DNA from 4 places in the Pseudarthrobacter sp. MOO13 genome. Region 3 is predicted to be linked to each of the others. Evidence: riboswitches for the same ligand, from Rfam matches in the RefSeq annotation. Region 3 holds a riboswitch; each other region holds the start of a gene.
The links. A riboswitch is a leader RNA that binds a small molecule or an ion and turns the genes downstream of it on or off. The one in region 3 is predicted to bind thiamine pyrophosphate.
Positions count from the first base shown of each region.

Region 1: another riboswitch for thiamine pyrophosphate. It lies ahead of thiC (phosphomethylpyrimidine synthase ThiC); the one in region 3 lies ahead of thiO (glycine oxidase ThiO).
Region 2: another riboswitch for thiamine pyrophosphate. It lies ahead of AC4EEO_RS00400 (ECF transporter S component); the one in region 3 lies ahead of thiO (glycine oxidase ThiO).
Region 4: another riboswitch for thiamine pyrophosphate. It lies ahead of thiD (bifunctional hydroxymethylpyrimidine kinase/phosphomethylpyrimidine kinase); the one in region 3 lies ahead of thiO (glycine oxidase ThiO).

Region 1 covers NZ_CM177848.1:1,565,391-1,569,877, reverse strand. Annotated here, with positions in the region: gene AC4EEO_RS07310 (hypothetical protein) at 1-8, opposite strand, end outside; gene AC4EEO_RS07305 (VOC family protein) at 172-1,047, opposite strand; gene AC4EEO_RS07300 (amidohydrolase family protein) at 1,148-2,230, opposite strand; TPP riboswitch at 2,311-2,418, shown strand; gene thiC (phosphomethylpyrimidine synthase ThiC) at 2,414-4,264, shown strand; gene AC4EEO_RS07290 (alpha/beta hydrolase) at 4,261-4,487, opposite strand, start outside.
Region 2 covers NZ_CM177848.1:98,356-102,842, reverse strand. Annotated here, with positions in the region: gene AC4EEO_RS00405 (ABC transporter ATP-binding protein) at 1-1,163, opposite strand, end outside; gene AC4EEO_RS00400 (ECF transporter S component) at 1,163-1,786, opposite strand; TPP riboswitch at 1,854-1,994, opposite strand; gene AC4EEO_RS00395 (DUF4235 domain-containing protein) at 2,214-2,477, shown strand; gene mnhG (monovalent cation/H(+) antiporter subunit G) at 2,478-2,891, opposite strand; gene AC4EEO_RS00385 (MrpF/PhaF family protein) at 2,881-3,159, opposite strand; gene AC4EEO_RS00380 (Na+/H+ antiporter subunit E) at 3,156-3,701, opposite strand; gene AC4EEO_RS00375 (Na+/H+ antiporter subunit D) at 3,698-4,487, opposite strand, start outside.
Region 3 covers NZ_CM177848.1:1,225,016-1,229,502, reverse strand. Annotated here, with positions in the region: gene thiO (glycine oxidase ThiO) at 1-1,157, opposite strand, end outside; TPP riboswitch at 1,153-1,271, opposite strand; gene thiE (thiamine phosphate synthase) at 1,299-1,991, shown strand; gene AC4EEO_RS05810 (RNB domain-containing ribonuclease) at 2,021-3,532, shown strand; gene AC4EEO_RS05805 (DEAD/DEAH box helicase) at 3,824-4,487, shown strand, end outside.
Region 4 covers NZ_CM177848.1:1,656,360-1,660,846, forward strand. Annotated here, with positions in the region: gene AC4EEO_RS07755 (Rne/Rng family ribonuclease) at 1-2,787, shown strand, start outside; TPP riboswitch at 2,938-3,035, shown strand; gene thiD (bifunctional hydroxymethylpyrimidine kinase/phosphomethylpyrimidine kinase) at 3,043-4,487, shown strand, end outside.

The DNA.
Region 1 (4,487 bases), 340 kb from region 3:
AAGCCCATGGCTGTTTGCCCTTCTTCCGTTGGCGGAACTGCGCGCCGGGCGCTGCCTGCGTCCCGGCCGTACGGAATCAGCCTAGTAGCTGGGCACCGGCAGGCGCACGCGCCGGGCCGGGGCCGCAGATGGCAGTTCGCGGCACCGGCCGGCCTCCGCCGGCAGCGCAGCTCAGCGGACGGCCACCCGCAGCCGGTTGCGCCACGGATCCTCGAACCGGAGTTCGGCACCGGTGTGGTGCGCGGTCACTCCGGCGACCTTGAGGCGGTCAGCCAAGGCGCCGACGTCGTCCCCTGACGGAACTTCGATGAGGACTTCACCCAGCCCAAGGGTGTCCTTGCGGGGGCCGGCCCCGCGGCTGTTCCAGACGTTCATGGCCATGTGGTGGTGGTACCGCCCGGCGGAAACGAACAAGGCCTGCCCGTGCCAGCCCGCCGTCTTTTCGAAACCGAGGGTGCCCACGTAGAAGTCGCGCGCCGTCTGGACATCTCCCACCTGGAGGTGGACGTGCCCCACGCCTGCGGCCGTCACGCGCTGGCCCTCAAGCGATTCCTCGGTGAGGTGCTGCTCCAGGTAGCGCTGCGGGGGAAGGGCAAGGCTGTCCATCACCACGTCCGTCCCGTTCCAGGACCAGTTGCTGCGCGGCCGGTCCCAATACAGTTCGATGCCGTTGCCTTCCGGATCGGTGAAGTAGAAGGCTTCACTGACCAGGTGGTCGGCGCTGCCGGTGAAGGACATCGGCTCGTATTGGGCCGCGGTGGCGATGGTGGCGGCGAGGGAGGCCTGGTCTTCAAACAGCAGCGCGGTGTGGAAGAGTCCGGCCTCTCCCCTGCCGGGCAGGTTCAGCCCGGGGGCCGGAGCCAGGTGCACCAGGGGGCGGCCAAGGCGGCCCAGGTACAGTCCGCCGTCCTGCTCGGCCACCACCTCCAGGCCCAGTGCGCGCTGGTAGTAGTCGGTCATGACCTTCATGTCCCCCACCTTGAGCATCACCGTGCCCATGGCGAGGTCGGCAGGAAGCAGGTCCTGGCTGTTGGCTGATGCGGTCATTGGAGGCTCCTTGGATTGGCGGCCGTCCCGATGGCGGCCTGTCACTTCTTAAAATTACTTGAAGCTTCAATTTATTCCAAGTCCCGGGGGCCACGTTGGGTCAACGGATAATGCGGCCGCCCAGCACGACGTGTTCCAGCCTGCCGATGGTCTCCGGGACCGCCCGTGGGTCCTCACGACAGACGATCACATCGGCGCGTGCGCCTTCTTCCAGGCCGTCCGCTCCGAGCCAGCGGCGGGCTGCCCAGCACGCTGCATCCAGCGCTGCAGTCATCGGCAGGCCCGCACCGTGCAGGGCGAGGATTTCGTCCGCGATGCGGCCGTGGCCGATGACGCTGCCGGCGTCTGTTCCGGCGAAGATGCGCACCCCCGCTGCGTGGGCCTCGGCCACGCGCTCCAGCCTCCGCTCCCAGAGGGACCGCATGTGGGCTGCGTACCGTGGAAACTTCGGCTCCGCTTGGGCGGCAATGTCCGGGAAGGTGGCGATGTTGATGAGGGTGGGCACGATCGGCACGCCCTGCCCGGCGAACCGGGGCAGGTGCCGTGGCAGCAGCCCGGTGGCGTGCTCGATGCAGTCGATGCCGGCGTCGAGCATCTGGTCCAGGGTGTCTTCGGCGAAGCAGTGGGCCGTTACCCGGGCACCTTCGTCGTGTGCAGCCTGGACCGCGTCGCGGACGACGGCGGCAGGAAAGGACGGCGCCAGGTCACCGGCGCCCCGGTCGATCCAGTCCCCCACCAGTTTGACCCAGCCGTCCCCGTCCCGGGCCTGCTTGCGCACGGCCTCAACGAGGTCCTCGGGTTCGACCTCGTGGGCGAAACCGCGCAGGTAGCGCCGCGTCCGGGCAATGTGCCGGCCTGCGCGGATCAGCACCGGGAAGTCCTTGCCGCCCTGCATCCAGCGCGTATCGGCGGGCGAACCCGCATCACGGACCAGGAGGGTTCCGGCGTTGAGGTCCGCAAGCGCCTGTTCCTGCGCTACGGCGGCCTCCACCGGACCGGCCGGCCCCAGCCCGATATGGCAATGGGCGTCCACGAAGCCCGGCAGTACCCAGCCGTCGAATACCCGGTCGGGTGGCTGTGCGGGCGGGCGGAACGTGAGCTTGCCGCCCACGGACCAGAGTCCCTGCCGCAGGCTGTCCGGTGCAGCCAGGACGGGTCCGCGAAAGTGAATGATTCCTGCCATCCGGGCATCCTTTCGTTGCCCGGTCAGGCTAGCATCATCGATTGTTACAACGGGCTTCCGGAGGGCTGTGGTAGCTTCGTTGCTGACCACACGGGTGCCCCTGCAGGGGCTGAGATCGGGCTGCCGCAGCCTGCGACCGTTGAACCTGTCCGGGTAATGCCGGCGAAGGAAGTGAGTATTCCCTTGAGTACACAAAACACCCAGTTGAACCCTGCCCTGGTGCCGTCCGGTTCCGATGCGGCCAACGGACCCGGCACCGGATCCAGTGGCGAATCCCACGTCCAGGTGACGCAGTCGCTGAAGTCGCATTCACTGGCTTACATCGACGACGCCGGTTCCGGCATCCGGGTCCCGGTCACCGAGATCGCGCTGGAGCCATCACCCAACGGGCAGCCGAACGCACCTTTCCGGACCTACCGGACGGCCGGACCGGGAAGCGACCCCGTCCGCGGCCTGGAGCCCTTCCGTGCCGAATGGATCGTGGCGCGCGGGGACACCGAGGCCTACACCGGCAGGGAACGCAACCTGCTCGACGACGGCCGCTCGGCCGTGCGCCGGGGCGCTGCCTCCGCGGAGTGGAAGGGTGCCCGGCCGGTGCCCCGCCGCGCCGTCGACGGCCATACGGTGACCCAGATGCACTACGCCCGGCAGGGCACCATCACGCAGGAAATGCGTTTCGTGGCGCTGCGGGAAAACTGCGACGTGGAACTGGTCAGGAGCGAGGTAGCCGCCGGTCGGGCCATCATCCCGAACAACATCAACCACCCTGAGTCCGAGCCCATGATCATCGGCAAGGCGTTCCTGGTGAAAATCAACGCCAACATCGGTAATTCTGCCGTGACGAGCTCCATCGCCGAAGAGGTGGACAACCTGCAGTGGGCCACCCAATGGGGTGCCGACACGGTGATGGACCTGTCCACGGGGGACGACATCCACACCACCAGGGAATGGATCATCCGCAACTCCCCTGTCCCGATCGGAACGGTTCCGATCTACCAGGCACTGGAAAAGGTCAACGGCGAAGCCAACGCGCTGACCTGGGAAATCTTCCGGGACACCGTCATTGAGCAGTGCGAGCAAGGTGTGGACTACATGACCATCCACGCCGGTGTCCTGCTGCGGTACGTCCCGCTCACGGCCAACCGGGTGACGGGCATCGTCTCGCGCGGTGGTTCCATCATGGCCGGCTGGTGCCTGGCCCACCACCAGGAGAACTTCCTGTACACGCATTTTGACGAACTTTGCGAAATCTTCGCGAAGTACGACGTCGCGTTCTCCCTGGGGGACGGGTTGCGGCCCGGCTCCACGGCGGACGCCAACGACGCGGCGCAGTTCGCTGAACTGGATACGCTGGCCGAGCTGACGCAGCGCGCGTGGGAGTACGACGTCCAGGTGATGGTCGAAGGCCCCGGGCACGTACCGTTCCACCTGGTCCGGGAAAACGTGGAGCGGCAGCAGGAGCTGTGCAAGGGTGCGCCGTTCTACACGCTCGGTCCGCTGGTGACCGATGTCGCGCCCGGCTACGACCACATCACCTCGGCAATCGGGGCCACCGAAATCGCACGGTACGGCACCGCCATGCTCTGCTACGTCACGCCCAAGGAACACCTGGGCCTGCCCAACAAAGACGACGTGAAGACCGGCGTCATCACGTACAAGATTGCGGCCCATGCAGCGGACCTGGCCAAGGGACACCCGGGGGCGCGCGAGCGGGACGATGCTTTGTCCAAGGCCCGGTTCGAATTCCGCTGGCGCGACCAGTTCGCGCTGTCGCTGGACCCGGAGACGGCGGAATCGTTCCACGATGAGACGTTGCCGGCCGAACCCGCCAAGACGGCGCACTTCTGCTCCATGTGCGGACCCAAGTTCTGCTCGATGCGGATCAGCCAGGACATCCGGAATGAATACGGCTCGGCTGAGGCGCAGGCGGCGCTCACTGAGGCGGCGTCGGGGATGCGGGCGAAGAGCCAGGAGTTCCTGGCCGCCGGCGGCAAGGTCTACCTTCCGGAGTTGCAGGTGCCCGCCGGCAGCTAGGAGGCCCGGGCCGGCTCGCTGCGGCTGACCTCGCCGATGAACTGCCTGATGGTCCGGTCGCCTTCCACCGAATCATGGGGCCGGTGCCCGCCCGCGGCAACGCGGTGCAGGGCACCGGTCTCCCGCAGGTAACCGGCAATCTCCTCGTACAGCGGCTCCCAGCCCCCGGTCAGGACCAAGGTGGGGACCCCGGGAACAATATGCAGGGGCGCTTCCCACGACG
Region 2 (4,487 bases), 1.1 Mb from region 3:
GGTTCCTGGAACACGGTGCCCACCCGTGAGATCAACTGCTCTGCCTTCCACGCGTAGGGGTCGATCCCGGCACCGCGGCTCAGGTCCACCGCGGCCGACACCTTTCCGGACACCGGTTCAAGGAGCCCGGCAAGGGTCAGTGCGAACGTTGATTTTCCGGCGCCGTTCGGGCCGGTGACGGCCAGCGCCTGGCCGGCCCGGACCTGCGCGGCAACACCCTCCTGGACAGGAACCGGCGGAATCTTCCGGAAGCCTTTGCGGCGGGGACGCTCGCGGGAGACCGCCAGGTCTTCGGCTGCAAGCAGGAGGTTGCCGGTTACGGCGGCCGGGATGCCGGACCGGCGGCGGGTGGCCGGCACATACCCCGGCACCCAGACTCCGGCCGCCGTCAGCATGGCCCGGGCCTCGCTGAGCACCCGGTCCGGAGGTCCGTCCAGGAGCACGGCGGGATCCGAGGCGGAGCCCGGCTGCAGGACCACGATCCGGTCCACCAGGTCCTTCCAGACGGAAACCCGGTGCTCCACCACCACCAAAGTGGCCCCGGTCTTGTCCAGGCAGCGTGCCACGGCGTCCCGGACCTCCAGCACTCCGTCCGGGTCGAGGTTGGCGGTGGGCTCGTCCAGCAGGATCAGCCCGGGACGCATCGCAAGGATGCCCGCCAGCGCCAGGCGCTGTTTCTGACCGCCGGAGAGGGCCGACGTCGGGTGGTCCAGCGGGAGGTGGGACAGTCCGACGTCGGCAAGCGCCTCGTGCACGCGCGCCCAGATGGCGTCGCGGGGCACGGCAAGGTTCTCGGCGCCGAAGGCGACGTCGTCCCCCACCCGGGAGAGGACCACCTGCGTCTCCGGGTCCTGCTGCATCAGGCCGGAGCGGCCGCGACGCTCGCGGGGAGGGGCGCCGTCAACCAGCAACGAACCGGACTCGTCCGCATCGCCGGCCTCGCCGTCGTCGTTGATGTCGCCCAGGACCCCGGCGAGGGCATGCAGGAGCGTCGACTTCCCGGCACCCGAGGGACCGAGCAGGAGTACCCGCTCGCCGGGGCGGATATCCAGGTCGAGGGCGTGGACGGCAGGTTTGGCCCTACCGGCATGCCGCCAGCCCCAGCCGCGGGCCGTGACGGCGGCAGGGCGCACGCCTCCTGCGGCGTCCTGGGAAGGTGCCATCAGGAGAAAACTGGCTCCGTTGCAGCCTTGCGGGACGCGAAGGAACTCAGCACCCCGGTGCGGGCCAGGCCGCGGGTGGCGAGCCAGGACAACGCGCCCGCCAGCACGGCGCCGGACACCGTGGTCAGGACGATGTAGGCGAGCTTGTCCGCCCCGGAGTAGGCAATGTTCCAGCCCCACGGTGCGAATGAGTCATTCAGGCCGCAGAAGAAGCCCGCGGCCGCCCCCGCCACGAGGGAGACGGGCAGGTTGAACTTGCGGTAGACGAAGACCGCGAAGATGATTTCCGCGCCCAACCCCTGGATGAAACCGGAGAAAAGGACGGAGGCGCCGTATTGGGAACCCATCAGGAGCTCGCCCGTTGCGGCCACAGTTTCGCAGAACAGGGCGGCTCCGGGTTTGCGGATGATGAGCATTCCCAGCACGCCGGGAATCATCCAGCCGCCGGCCAGGATCCCGGTCAAGGGCGGGTAGGCGGCGTTCATGGGGGCCGACAGGGCGGCGGCGCCCTGGTCCCAGGCCCAGAAAATGACCCCGCCGGCGATGGCCACCAAGGCCGCCACCACGATGTCGACGACGCGCCAGGACTTACTGGTGGTCTTCTTGATTGCAGCAGTACTCATGTGATCCTCCTGGGTAACAGGAGGGGAAAGTGGCTCCGGCTGGCGGACCGTTGCCGGTCCGGCCGGACACTTTGAGAACTCGACTCCCTTGCGCCGGTACTAACCGGATCAGGTTCGAGGGTCTGCGGCTGTCCCGCACTCTCAGCGCCCACCTGCGGTTCCCGGCATGGCCAGGTTGTCCGACGGCGGCGCTCCCCTGTCGTTTTTGAATGTTGATGTTCGCGTGTAGATACTGCCCGGTTTGGGCGTGGTCAAGTTTACACCTGGCGGGGGCTGGGCGGCGGCCATGCCGGCTGTTGAACCGGATGTGACCGCGGACCGCCGTCAGCGGGCCCGAGAGGATGCCGGCCATGCCCTTGCCCGGACCGGTCCGGGTGTACGGCTAGGCTGGAGGCAGTCCGTTTTCCGCCCGCAAGGAGTACTAGGAATGAACCTCTTCATCAAGCTGCTCGGTACCGCGGTGAGCCTGGGCGCAGGCCTGGTCGGCACCAAGCTCGTCAACACCATCTGGGAGAAGACCACCGGGCAGAAGCCGCCCAGCGGCAAGGGCGAGGACGTGCCCACCAGCCTGCGGTCGGCCTTGACTTTCGCACTGATCTCCGCGTCCGTCAGCGCCATCATCCAGGTCCTGGCCAACCGGGGCACCCAGCGCGCCATCACCCGCTTCGCCAAGACGCAGGACATCGTCTAGCTACTGGCGGTTTTCGCCGTCGTCGCGGTTGTCCGTCAGGGCAGCCTCGGCGGCGGCTTTTTGCACTACGGCCTCAAGCTCATCGGCGGCGAGCAGCTCCCGGTGCAGGTGCTTGGTGCGATAGCCGGCCCGGCCCACCATGTGCGCGGACACCGGCACCGTGAGCAGCTGGAAGATCCAGGCCACCACCAGGACCGGCCAAACCCACCAGTTGCGCATCTGCAGCCCAATGGCTGCCAGCAGCAGGAACAGGCCCAGGACCTGCGGCTTGGTGGCGGCGTGCATGCGGCTCATCAGGTCCGGGAAGCGGAGCAGCCCGATGGCGGCGCCCAGGGACAGGAGCGCACCCGCCACCATGAACACCGCGGAGGCAAGGTCGATCCACGCGTCCGCGCCGGAAAAGTCAGGATTCATGGGGGTTCACCCTCCGGTCGGCGACGAACCGGGCCACCGTGACCGACCCGATGAACCCAATGATGGAGATGGCCACCACCAGCATCAGGTTGTTCAGGTGCCGGTTCACGGCCATGTCCACGCACAGGGCCCCGCCCAGGATGGCGAGCAGGACATCGGCCGCAAGCACCCGGTCCAGCAGCGAAGGGCCGCGGGCAATCCTGATGATGGCCCCGCCCGCGGCGAGGGAGAAGATGACGGCCGTGACCGCCAGGACAACAGGCATCATGCGGACGCCTCCATTCGGACGGCTTCGAGTTCTTCGGCGGACCCCATGATGCGGATCAGGCCCGCTTCGATGGACCGGACCTCGTTCCGCAGGCCCTCGATGTCCTGCTTGGAGGTGATGTTGAGTGCATGCAGGTACAGGGTGGAGGCCGGGCGGTCCACCTCCACCACCAGGGAGCCGGGAATCAGGGAGATCACGTGCCCGGTGGCGGTGACGATCAGGTCCTGGTGGCTCCGGAGCTTCACCGCGACGACGGCGTTGGTCACCTTGGGTCCGCGGACGGTGGCCAGGTACAGGACCTGGCCGCTGGCAACCACCACTTTCGCCAGGAAGGCAAAGGCGAAGGGCACGGCGTACAGGATGTTGAACCGGCCGCTGAGTTCCACCGGCGGAAGGTAGAACAGCCTGGCAACGCCTACCGCCAGCAGGGCACCGAAGAGCAGGTTCCCGGGGCTGAAGTCCTGCCACAGGGCGCCCCACACGATCACCAGCCACACCAGGAGGGGAAGCTCCTGCCGCAGCGAAATCCGTTTGCGGCTCATCGTCCTCCTCCCGTCACGGTGGCCGGAACGGCGGTATTGCTGCCGAGGACCGACTGGATGTAGGGGGCCCGGTCCAGCATGTCCCGCGCAGCCTGGTCGGAGAGCCCGAACAGCGGCCCGGCGAACACGGTGAGCGCGACGCCGAGCACCACCAGGCCAAGGGTTGATCCCACCATGGTGCGCGGCAGGAGCGTGACCGTGTTGAGTTTGGCGCCCGGACCGGCGGCGCGCCCCGAGGGGCCGGCCAGCAGCACGGGGTCCGGATGTTCGGCGTCCTCCGGCTTCCGCCAGAACGCCCGGTTCCATACGCGGGCGATGGCCAGCAGCGTCAGCAGGCTGGTCAGCACCCCGCCGATCACCAGTGCGTAGGCCAGCGGGGTCCCCAGCTCAATGCCGGCCTGCAGCAGGCCCACCTTGCCGAGGAACCCGGAGAACGGGGGGATGCCGGCCAGGTTCATGCCGGGGATGAAGAACAGCATTGCCAGCAGGGGCGAGAGCTTGGCCAGGCCGCCCAGCCGGTCAACGGAGGAGCTGCCGCCGCGGCGTTCGATCAGGCCGGTCACCAGGAACAGGCTGGTCTGGATGGTGATGTGGTGGGCCACGTAGAAGACCGCAGCCGCCAGCCCGGCCACGGAGGACATGGCCAGCCCGAACACCATGTACCCGATGTGGCTGACCAGGGTGAACGAGAGCAGACGTTTGATGTCGCTTTGCGCCAGCGCACCAAGGATGCCCACCACCATGGTCAGCAGCGCCACCACCATCAGTGGCGTGTTCAGGGTGTCG
Region 3 (4,487 bases):
GTGAGCAGCACCCCGTGCCGGAAGAAACCGGTCGCGATGATCAGCCCCGGCACGTGCCCGTCGGCTGGGCCCCCGGATCCCAAGGACGCCGCAACCCGGCCCAGCAAGGGTGCATTGTCGGGGGTTCCGGGGCGCGCCCGGGCGGTGCATTCCAGGAGTTCAAGTTCGGCGACGGCGGGAACCAGCGCCTGGGCGTCCCGGAGAAGCTGGTAGACGCTCCCGGCGCTCACGGCGTCGGAGAGGGCGTCCTCCCGTTGGGACGCGCCGATGACTGCCGTGCCATCCTCCCGGGGCACGATGTACACCGGGATCCCGTGGACCAGCCCACGCACCGTGGCTGTCACCAACGGGCGGAGGTGCTGCGGCACGGAAAGCCGGAGGATGTCCCCGTGCACCGGCCGCAGCGGCAGGTCAAGGCCGTGGGGCAAGCCGTCAAGGGACGCCGCGTGCAGGCCGTTGGCCACGACAGTTTCCCCCGCCAGGACTGTGCTGCCGCTCCCAAGGCGGACGCCGGCCACCGTCCCGTCCTTCCACAGCAGTCCGGCCGCCCGCTCCGGGACGGCAAAACCTTCCGTTGCACCGGCAACCGCCACCGTCGGGGTTTCCCGTACCGTTGCGGCGAGCGCCAGGCGCACGGACGCTATCAGCCTCCTCGGGTCCACCTGGTGGTCGGCCGGGGTGTCCAGCGCACAGGAGATCCCCGGGCTCAGCAGGGGTTCGCGGCTGCGGGCTTCACGCACGGTCAACGGTGCCACCTCCAGGCCGCTGGCCTGCTGCACTGCGCGCAGGTCCATCAGCGCCCGCCGGTCGGCAGCGTCGACACCGACAGCGAGGGTGGGTGTCATCAGGTAGCCGGTCCCGGCTCCGGCTGCTGCGGCGACGCCGGCAGCGAAGCCTGGCCAGCGGGATGATGCGTCGAGCATGAGTTCCAGGAGGTCCTCTTCCTGGTAGTGCAGCTCGCTGACGGGGGCCAGCATGCCGGCAGCGGCCCAGCTGGCGCCGGCGCCGGGCGCGTCATCGATGAGGGCAACGGACCTGCCGGAGCGCTGGATCTCCCAGGCGATTCCGTGTCCCACCACTCCGGCGCCGATGACGGCGACGTCGGCCCGGATGGCGTCATCGCCAAGTCCGGGCAGGCAGTTCCTGGTGCTGGTCATGGTGTGGTTCCTTCCCTACGCCGGTATTAGCCGGATCAGGTCAAGCGGTCGGCTCCGACGCCCTCTCAGCCCGGCGCTTTGTGACAGCTGCCGCGGGCTCCCGCAGTACCAGCCCAGTTTAGAGGAACTAGGCTGGCAGGCATGAATATGTCCCCCTCCTCCTTTCCTGCCCTTGGGGCGGCCCGACTGTACCTCTGCACGGATGCGCGCCGGGACCGCGGCGACTTTGCCCGGTTCGTGGATGCCGCGTTCGCCGGGGGCGTGGACATCATCCAGTTGCGCGACAAGAGCATCGAGGCAGCCGAAGAACTGGACCTGCTGGCGGTCTTGAAGGAGGCCGCGGTTCGCCACGGGCGGCTTTGGGCCGTTAACGACCGGGCCGACATCGCGGTGCTGTCCGGCGCACCGGTGTTCCACATCGGCCAAAAGGACCTCCCGTTGGCTGCGGCCCGGACGCTGGTCAACGGCAATGCGGCCATCGGGCTGTCCAGCCACAGCCCGGAGCAGGTGGATGCCGCCCTCTCCGCCGCTGCCGGGCCTTCCCACCTGGACTACTTCTGCGTGGGGCCTGTCTGGGCCACGCCCACCAAACCCGGCCGGACCGCCGTCGGGCTGGACCTGGTGAAGTACGCCGCCAAGGCCGCCGCGGAAGTACCCAACCCGGTGCCGTGGTTTGCCATCGGGGGCATAGACCACGGGAACGTGCACCAGGTGGCGGAGGCAGGAGCACGGAGGATCGTGGTGGTGCGTGCCATCACGGAGGCGTCGGATCCCGCGGCCGCTGCGGCCTCCCTGCTCGACGCGCTGGACGCTGCCGGCCCCGGGCCTGCGTAAACCCGGGACTTGGAGTTACGCTGACTTTTGTGTCACATCATCGGTTGGCTCCCAATGTCCGCGACCACCGGAACGCCTTGGAAGAGGCACTGGGCGCGTTGCGGACCGAACTCGAACTGCCGGGGCCTTACCCGGCCGCGGCAGTGGACGACGCCCGCGCCGCCGTGGCGGCCCTGAAACTGCCGTCCTATGACCTGACCGCCGTCGCATTCGTGACCATCGACCCCGCCTCGTCCACGGATCTGGACCAAGCCGTGTTCATCGAGCCGGACGGGGGCGGCTACCGGGTGCTGTACGCGATCGCCGATGTTCCTGCATTTGTTGCGCCGGGTGGTCCGCTGGATGCTGAAACCAGGCGCCGCGGGCAGACGTTCTACGCTCCCGACGGCCGGATCCCGCTGCACCCGGAGGTCATCAGCGAAGGGGCCGGGAGCCTGCTGCCGGGCCAGGAGTGTCCGGCTTTCGTCTGGGAATTCACGCTCGACGCCGACGCAGCAGTGACGTCCGTGGGCGTCAGGCGGGCGCGGATCCGCAGCCGCGACAAGCTCAGCTACAAAGGTGCACAAGCAGCCCTCGACGCCGGCACCGCTCCCCCCGTGCTGCAACTGCTCCGGGAAGTGGGGCTGAAACGGGTGGCGCTGGAGCGGGAGCGCGGGGGCGCCAGCCTCAACATGCCGGAGCAGGAGATCGTTCAGCTGCCCGACGGCGGCTACCGGATCGACGCCGCCCCGCAGCTTCCCGTGGAGGACTGGAACGCGCAGATTTCGCTGATGACGGGGATGGCGGCCGCCCAGCTCATGCTGGAAGGCAAGGTGGGCATCCTGCGCACCATGCCGGCCCCGGATGAGCGGTCGCTGAGGCATTTCCGGCTGCAGACCGAAGTGCTGGGCAGGCCGTGGGACGGCGAAGTCAGCTACGGCGAGTACCTGCGGTCGCTTGACCCCACCGATCCCCGCCAGCTGGCCATCATGCATTCGGCCGGGATGCTGTTCCGGGGCGCGTCCTATACGGCGTTTGACGGGACGGTCCCGGACGACGGCATCCAGTCGGCCATCGGCGCCGCCTACGCCCACACCACCGCCCCGCTGCGCCGGCTGGTGGACCGCTTCGTGCTGGTGATCTGCGAAGCCCTCAGCAACGGCGGTGATGTTCCGGGCTGGGCACGGGAGGCGCTGCCGCTGCTGCCGGGAATCATGGCCGGTTCCGACCAGCTGGCGTCGCGGATGGAGCGGATGGCGCTGGACACGGTGGAGGCGGCATTGCTGCTGAACCACATCGGCCAGGAATTCGACGCGATCGTGATTTCCGGGTCCAAGCCCCAGAACGGAAACGGCAACGGATCCGCCAAGAACGGCAATGGAAACGGCAACGGAGCCACCAAGAACGGCAACGGGAACGGCAGTTCCGGGATCATCCAGATCGCCGAACCGGCGGTGACGGCCCGCTGCGCCGGCGAGCTGACGTCCGGTACCAAGGTGCGCGTCCGGCTGCTGTCCTCCGACATCACCACCCGGCAGATCCACTTCGAACTGGTTCCATAAGGGCCCTATGGACGCGGCAGGAAGGGGCAACACGGGGATTTCGCCCCTGTACGGCTAGACTGGGAAGGTAGAACTGGATGCCCGGTCGTTGATTTCCTTGATTTGAAACCAACAAGCCCGCCCCTACGCGATCTTGAGATTTGCCCGTTGGTCACCAGTGCCAGCATTAGATAGCCCGCGATCGGCTTCCACTGGATTAGCTTGCGCGCCCGAGCGTGCTCCGGAACGGCCAGGACTGGCCGGCCCGTTGAGCAGGCAGCGCCATTGCCCAAATGAATAAGGAAACTCCCCGTGAGTGAATTGCATACCCACCAGCTCCTGACCGATGCGTCCGGCACCGAGACCATCGAGCCGGAAGAGACCATCATCTCGGACGAGACCCCGCACGAGATCGCGGAGAAGTCCTTTGCCGACTACAACGTCCGCGCGGATATTGTCGAGTCCCTCGCCGACGCCGGGATCACGCACCCCTTCCCCATCCAGGCCATGACCCTGCCGGTGGCCTTGGCGGGCCACGACATCATCGGCCAGGCCAAGACCGGTACCGGCAAGACCCTGGGCTTCGGCATCCCGGCGCTGCAGCGGGTCATCGGACAGGACGACCCCGGCTACGCCAAATTGGCCGTCCCGGGCGCCCCGCAGGCCCTGGTCATCGTCCCCACCCGCGAGTTGGCAGTGCAGGTGGCCAACGACCTCCAAACGGCCTCCCGCAAGCGCAACGCCAGGATCACCACCATTTACGGTGGCCGCGCCTACGAGCCCCAGGTTGAAGCACTCCAGCAGGGCGTCGAAGTAGTAGTGGGTACCCCGGGGCGCCTGATCGACCTGTACAAGCAGAAGCACCTGAGCCTGAAGAACGTCAAGCTCGTGGTCCTCGACGAAGCCGACGAAATGCTGGACCTGGGCTTCCTGCCGGACGTTGAGACCCTGATCGCCGGAACCCCGGCTGTCCGCC
Region 4 (4,487 bases), 430 kb from region 3:
GCAGCTCCCGAGGCCGGAAGCGACGCCGCGTCCACGGCGGCAGCAAGCCCCTTTGGTTCGCTGTTCCTGGAACCAGGTTCCCCCACGTCAGTCCTCTTCCAGGCGCCGGACCTGAGCACCGTGGTCCGCCCCGCAACGCCCGCGGCGGAAGAGACCGACGAGGAAGAGACCGACGACGCAGACGATTCCGCCAGCCGCCGCCGGCGCCGCAGCCGTGGCCGCCGTGGCCGCAGCCGCATCGGCGAGCGGACAGATGAAGACGTCGAGGGCGGCACCGATGACGCCGATGCCGAAGACGAAGCCGACGAGGACGCCAACGGGCCACTGGAAGACGGCGTGACCTCCCGCCGTCGCCGCCGCCGCCGCCGCGGTGACCAGGACCTGGAGTTGACCGGTGGGGAAGGCGACGATCCGCCCAACACGGTGACGAGGGTCCGTGCGCCGCGCGCGGTCAGCGAAGCGCCGGTCAACAACCGGGTCACCAGCGTCAAGGGCTCCACCCGCCTTGAGGCCAAGAAGCAGCGCCGCCGCGAATCCCGCGATACCGGCCGCCGCCGCACCGTGATCACCGAAGCCGAGTTCCTGGCCCGCCGCGAATCCGTGGACCGCCAGATGATCGTCCGGCAGCGCGACGACAGAATCCAGATCGGCGTCCTCGAAGACGGCGTCCTGGCTGAGCACTTCGTGTCCAAGACCCAGCAGGACTCGCTGATCGGCAACGTCTACCTGGGCAAGGTCCAGAACGTGCTGCCGTCCATGGAAGCCGCTTTCGTGGACATCGGACGCGGCCGCAACGCCGTGCTCTACGCCGGCGAGGTCAACTGGGAAGCCGTCAACCTCGAAGGCAAGCAGCGCCGGATCGAAAACGCCCTGAAGTCCGGCGACACTGTCCTGGTCCAGGTGACCAAGGACCCTGTGGGCCACAAGGGCGCCCGCCTCACCAGCCAGATCTCCTTGCCCGGACGCTACCTGGTGTACGTGCCCGGCGGCTCCATGACCGGCATTTCCCGCAAACTGCCGGACGTCGAACGCAACCGCCTCAAGCGCATCCTCAAGGACCGCCTCCCCGAACACGCCGGTGTCATCGTCCGCACCGCCGCAGAGGGCGCCTCCGAAGAGGAACTCACGCACGACATCAACCGGCTGCGCGCACAGTGGGAAGGCATCGAAAGCCAGTCCACCTCCACCAAGGTCCTTGCCCCCGAACTGCTGTACGGCGAACCTGACCTGACCATCAAGGTGGTCCGCGACGTCTTCAACGAGGACTTCTCCAAGCTGATCGTCTCCGGCGAGGAAGCCTGGGACACCATCGAGGCCTACGTCACCTACGTCGCCCCGGACCTGGTGGGCCGCCTCGAGAAGTGGACCAAGGACCAGGACATCTTCTCCGCCTGGCGGATCGATGAGCAGATCCACAAGGCACTCGAGCGCAAGGTGTTCCTGCCCTCCGGCGGATCCCTGGTCATCGACCGGACCGAAGCCATGACCGTGGTGGACGTCAACACCGGCAAGTTCACCGGCAGCGGCGGCAACCTCGAGGAAACCGTCACCAAGAACAACCTCGAAGCTGCCGAGGAAGTGGTGCGCCAGCTGAGGCTGCGCGATATTGGCGGCATCATCGTGATCGACTTCATCGACATGGTGCTCGAATCCAACCGGGACCTGGTCCTGCGCCGCCTCGTCGAGTGCCTGGGCCGCGACCGGACCAAGCACCAGGTTGCCGAGGTCACGTCCCTGGGCCTGGTCCAGATGACCCGCAAGCGCATGGGCACGGGCCTGCTGGAAGTCTTCGGCGAGCAATGCGAGGCGTGTGCCGGACGCGGCGTCGTGACCCATGACGATCCTGTGGAGCACCGCCGCGCCAACATCGTGGCGGCCGAACACCACGTCCAGCGCGCCGACAACCGTCCCGAAGCCCGCGGGGAGGCCCACCGCCCCGACGGACAGCGGACCGATGCCGGCCAGCCCGGTGCACGCCCCGAGCGGAAGCGCCGCCGTGGACGCGGCGGCCAGCAGGCCGAGGCAGTACCGGCGCCGGCAGTGCACGTGCACACTGTGCAGCCGGATCCCGGTGACGCCGAGCGGCACGCCAAGGCTGAAGCCACCCGGCTTGCGTTGGCCAACATCGCCGCGGCGGCCCACGCGGCGCACCTCCACGACGACGAGCTGGCAGCTGCCCGGCACGCGCCGGCGGAGCAGGCTACGGCCCCGCAAGCACCGGTCCAGCCTGCACCGGCAGCTGACGGGGAAAGGCACGACGCCGATACGCACGGGCGTCCCGCGGCGGTCCTGACGTTCGGCGGCGAGAAAGTCCCGCTTCCGTTCGTGGAGCACGCGGAGGAGCAGCAGCCCAAGCCCGCCCTGACGCTGGACCGGCTCGCGGAAGCATTCGCGCACCTCGGCCAGCCGGTTTCCGCCGTCGAGGACGCTCCGAAAAATCCTGCAGCGGCTGAACCGGCACCGGAACAGGCCGCACAGGAGCCCCGGCCGCAGGGCGGCGAAGCCCCTTCGCGGGCCGCGGAAGCACCGGCTGAAAAGGACTACTCCGACCACACGCTGGAGCAGACAAGGCAGCGCAGGCCGCGCCGCCACCGGGCCGCCAGCCGAGCCCAGGGCGCCGCGAACGAAACCGCCGTCCAGCACCATGAGAACGTCCAAGCCGCAACTACCGGGCACTCGCACGCAGCCAAGGCCCCCGAGCCCGCGAACCAGCAGCCCGCTGATAGCGGCAAGCGTTCCGAGGAACCCATCATCCTCGGCGTGGGCGTCCCGGCTTCGGAGCTCTAAATTCCGGCAGACCACGGCGTCGCTAGGTGAAGTCCCCGTCTCGTGGACCATTCCCCCCGAAAGTACAGGGGGAACAGTCCACGGGGCGGGGACTTCCTGCATCCGGCCGCTGTCACCTTTAGCCCGGTACCGCGCCACCGGCTAGGCTGGGAAACCGACACGGGGTGCCGCGCAGAAGGCCGGCTGAGATCCACACCCGTTGAACCTGTCCGGCTAGTACCGGCGAAGGGATGTCTGTTGTCTTCGACCCTCTCCATGCCCCTGCCAAGTGCCTCCACTGACTCCTCCGGGACCCCTGCGGGGCGCGATATCCCACGCGTCCTCTCCATTGCGGGCTCTGATCCTTCCGGCGGAGCAGGAGTCCAAGCGGACCTGAAGAGCATTGCAGCGCACGGCGGATATGGCATGGCCGCCATCACGGCACTGACGGCGCAAAATACCCGTGGCGTTGTGGCCGTCCACGTCCCGCCTGCTGCGTTCCTGGCGCAGCAGCTCGATGCCGTCAGCGACGACATCACCATCGACGCCGTCAAGATCGGCATGCTCGGCGACGAAGCGGTGATCCGCACGGTCCAGCAATGGCTCGACAAGGTGCGTCCCGCCGTCGTAGTCCTGGACCCGGTGATGGTGGCCACCAGCGGCGACCGCCTGCTGAAGGAAACCGCCGAAGCCGCCCTCCGCGACCTGCTTCCGCTTGCCCACCTCATCACCCCCAACCTGCCCGAACTGGCCATGCTGGTGGGCGAAGAGCCAGCGGGGGACTGGGAAGGTGCGCTGGACCAGGGCAGGCGCCTGGCGGATGCCACCGGCGCCACCGTCCTGGTAAAAGGCGGACACCTGTCAGGCGAAGGCTGCCCGGACGCCCTGGTGAACACCGCCGGTGTGCTGGCCCGGGACGTGGTGGAAGTGCCCGGCCCCCGCGTCAACACCCGCAACAGCCACGGGACGGGTTGTTCGCTGTCCTCTGCCATGGCCACGGTCCAGGCCCGGTTGGGCGACTGGGAAGGGTCGCTGCGGACGGTCAAGCCCTGGCTGGCCGGAGCGCTTGAGGATTCCGGCAGGCTGGAGGTCGGCCACGGGAACGGGCCCGTGCACCACTTCCACCATGTGCGGCCCCACCTGCCGGAAGGCGGCTTCGCGGCCAGGCTCTGGGCCGAAGCCCGGCAGGACCTGGCGGATATTTACGCCCTGGACTTCATCCAAGGCCTGGTCTCCGGCGAACTGGCGGAAAAGGACTTTGCCTACTATCTGGCCCAGGACGCCCAATACCTGAACGGCTACTCCCGGGTCCTGGCCCGCGCCAGTTCCCTGGCCCCCTCCGAAGAGGAGCAGCTGTTCTGGGCAGGCTCGGCCCGGCAGTGCCTGGAGGTTGAATCGGAACTGCACCGCTCATGGCTCAGCACCCGGCCCGGGCAGACAGGCCTGGGACCCGTCACCAAGTCCTACGTTGACCACCTCACAGCCGTCTCGGCGTCGGGCAGCTATGCCGTCCTTGCCGCCGCCGTCCTGCCCTGCTTCTGGCTCTACGCCGAGGTTGGCAGGACACTGCACGCCCGGTTCCTCGCGGCGGGCGAACCGGACGGGCACGCGTACGCCGCGTGGCTCCGCACCTATGCCGACGAGGGCTTCGCCGAGGCCACCCGGCAGGCCATCGCCATGGTGGATGCGGCCGGACGGAAGGCCTCCGACCATGAACAGGC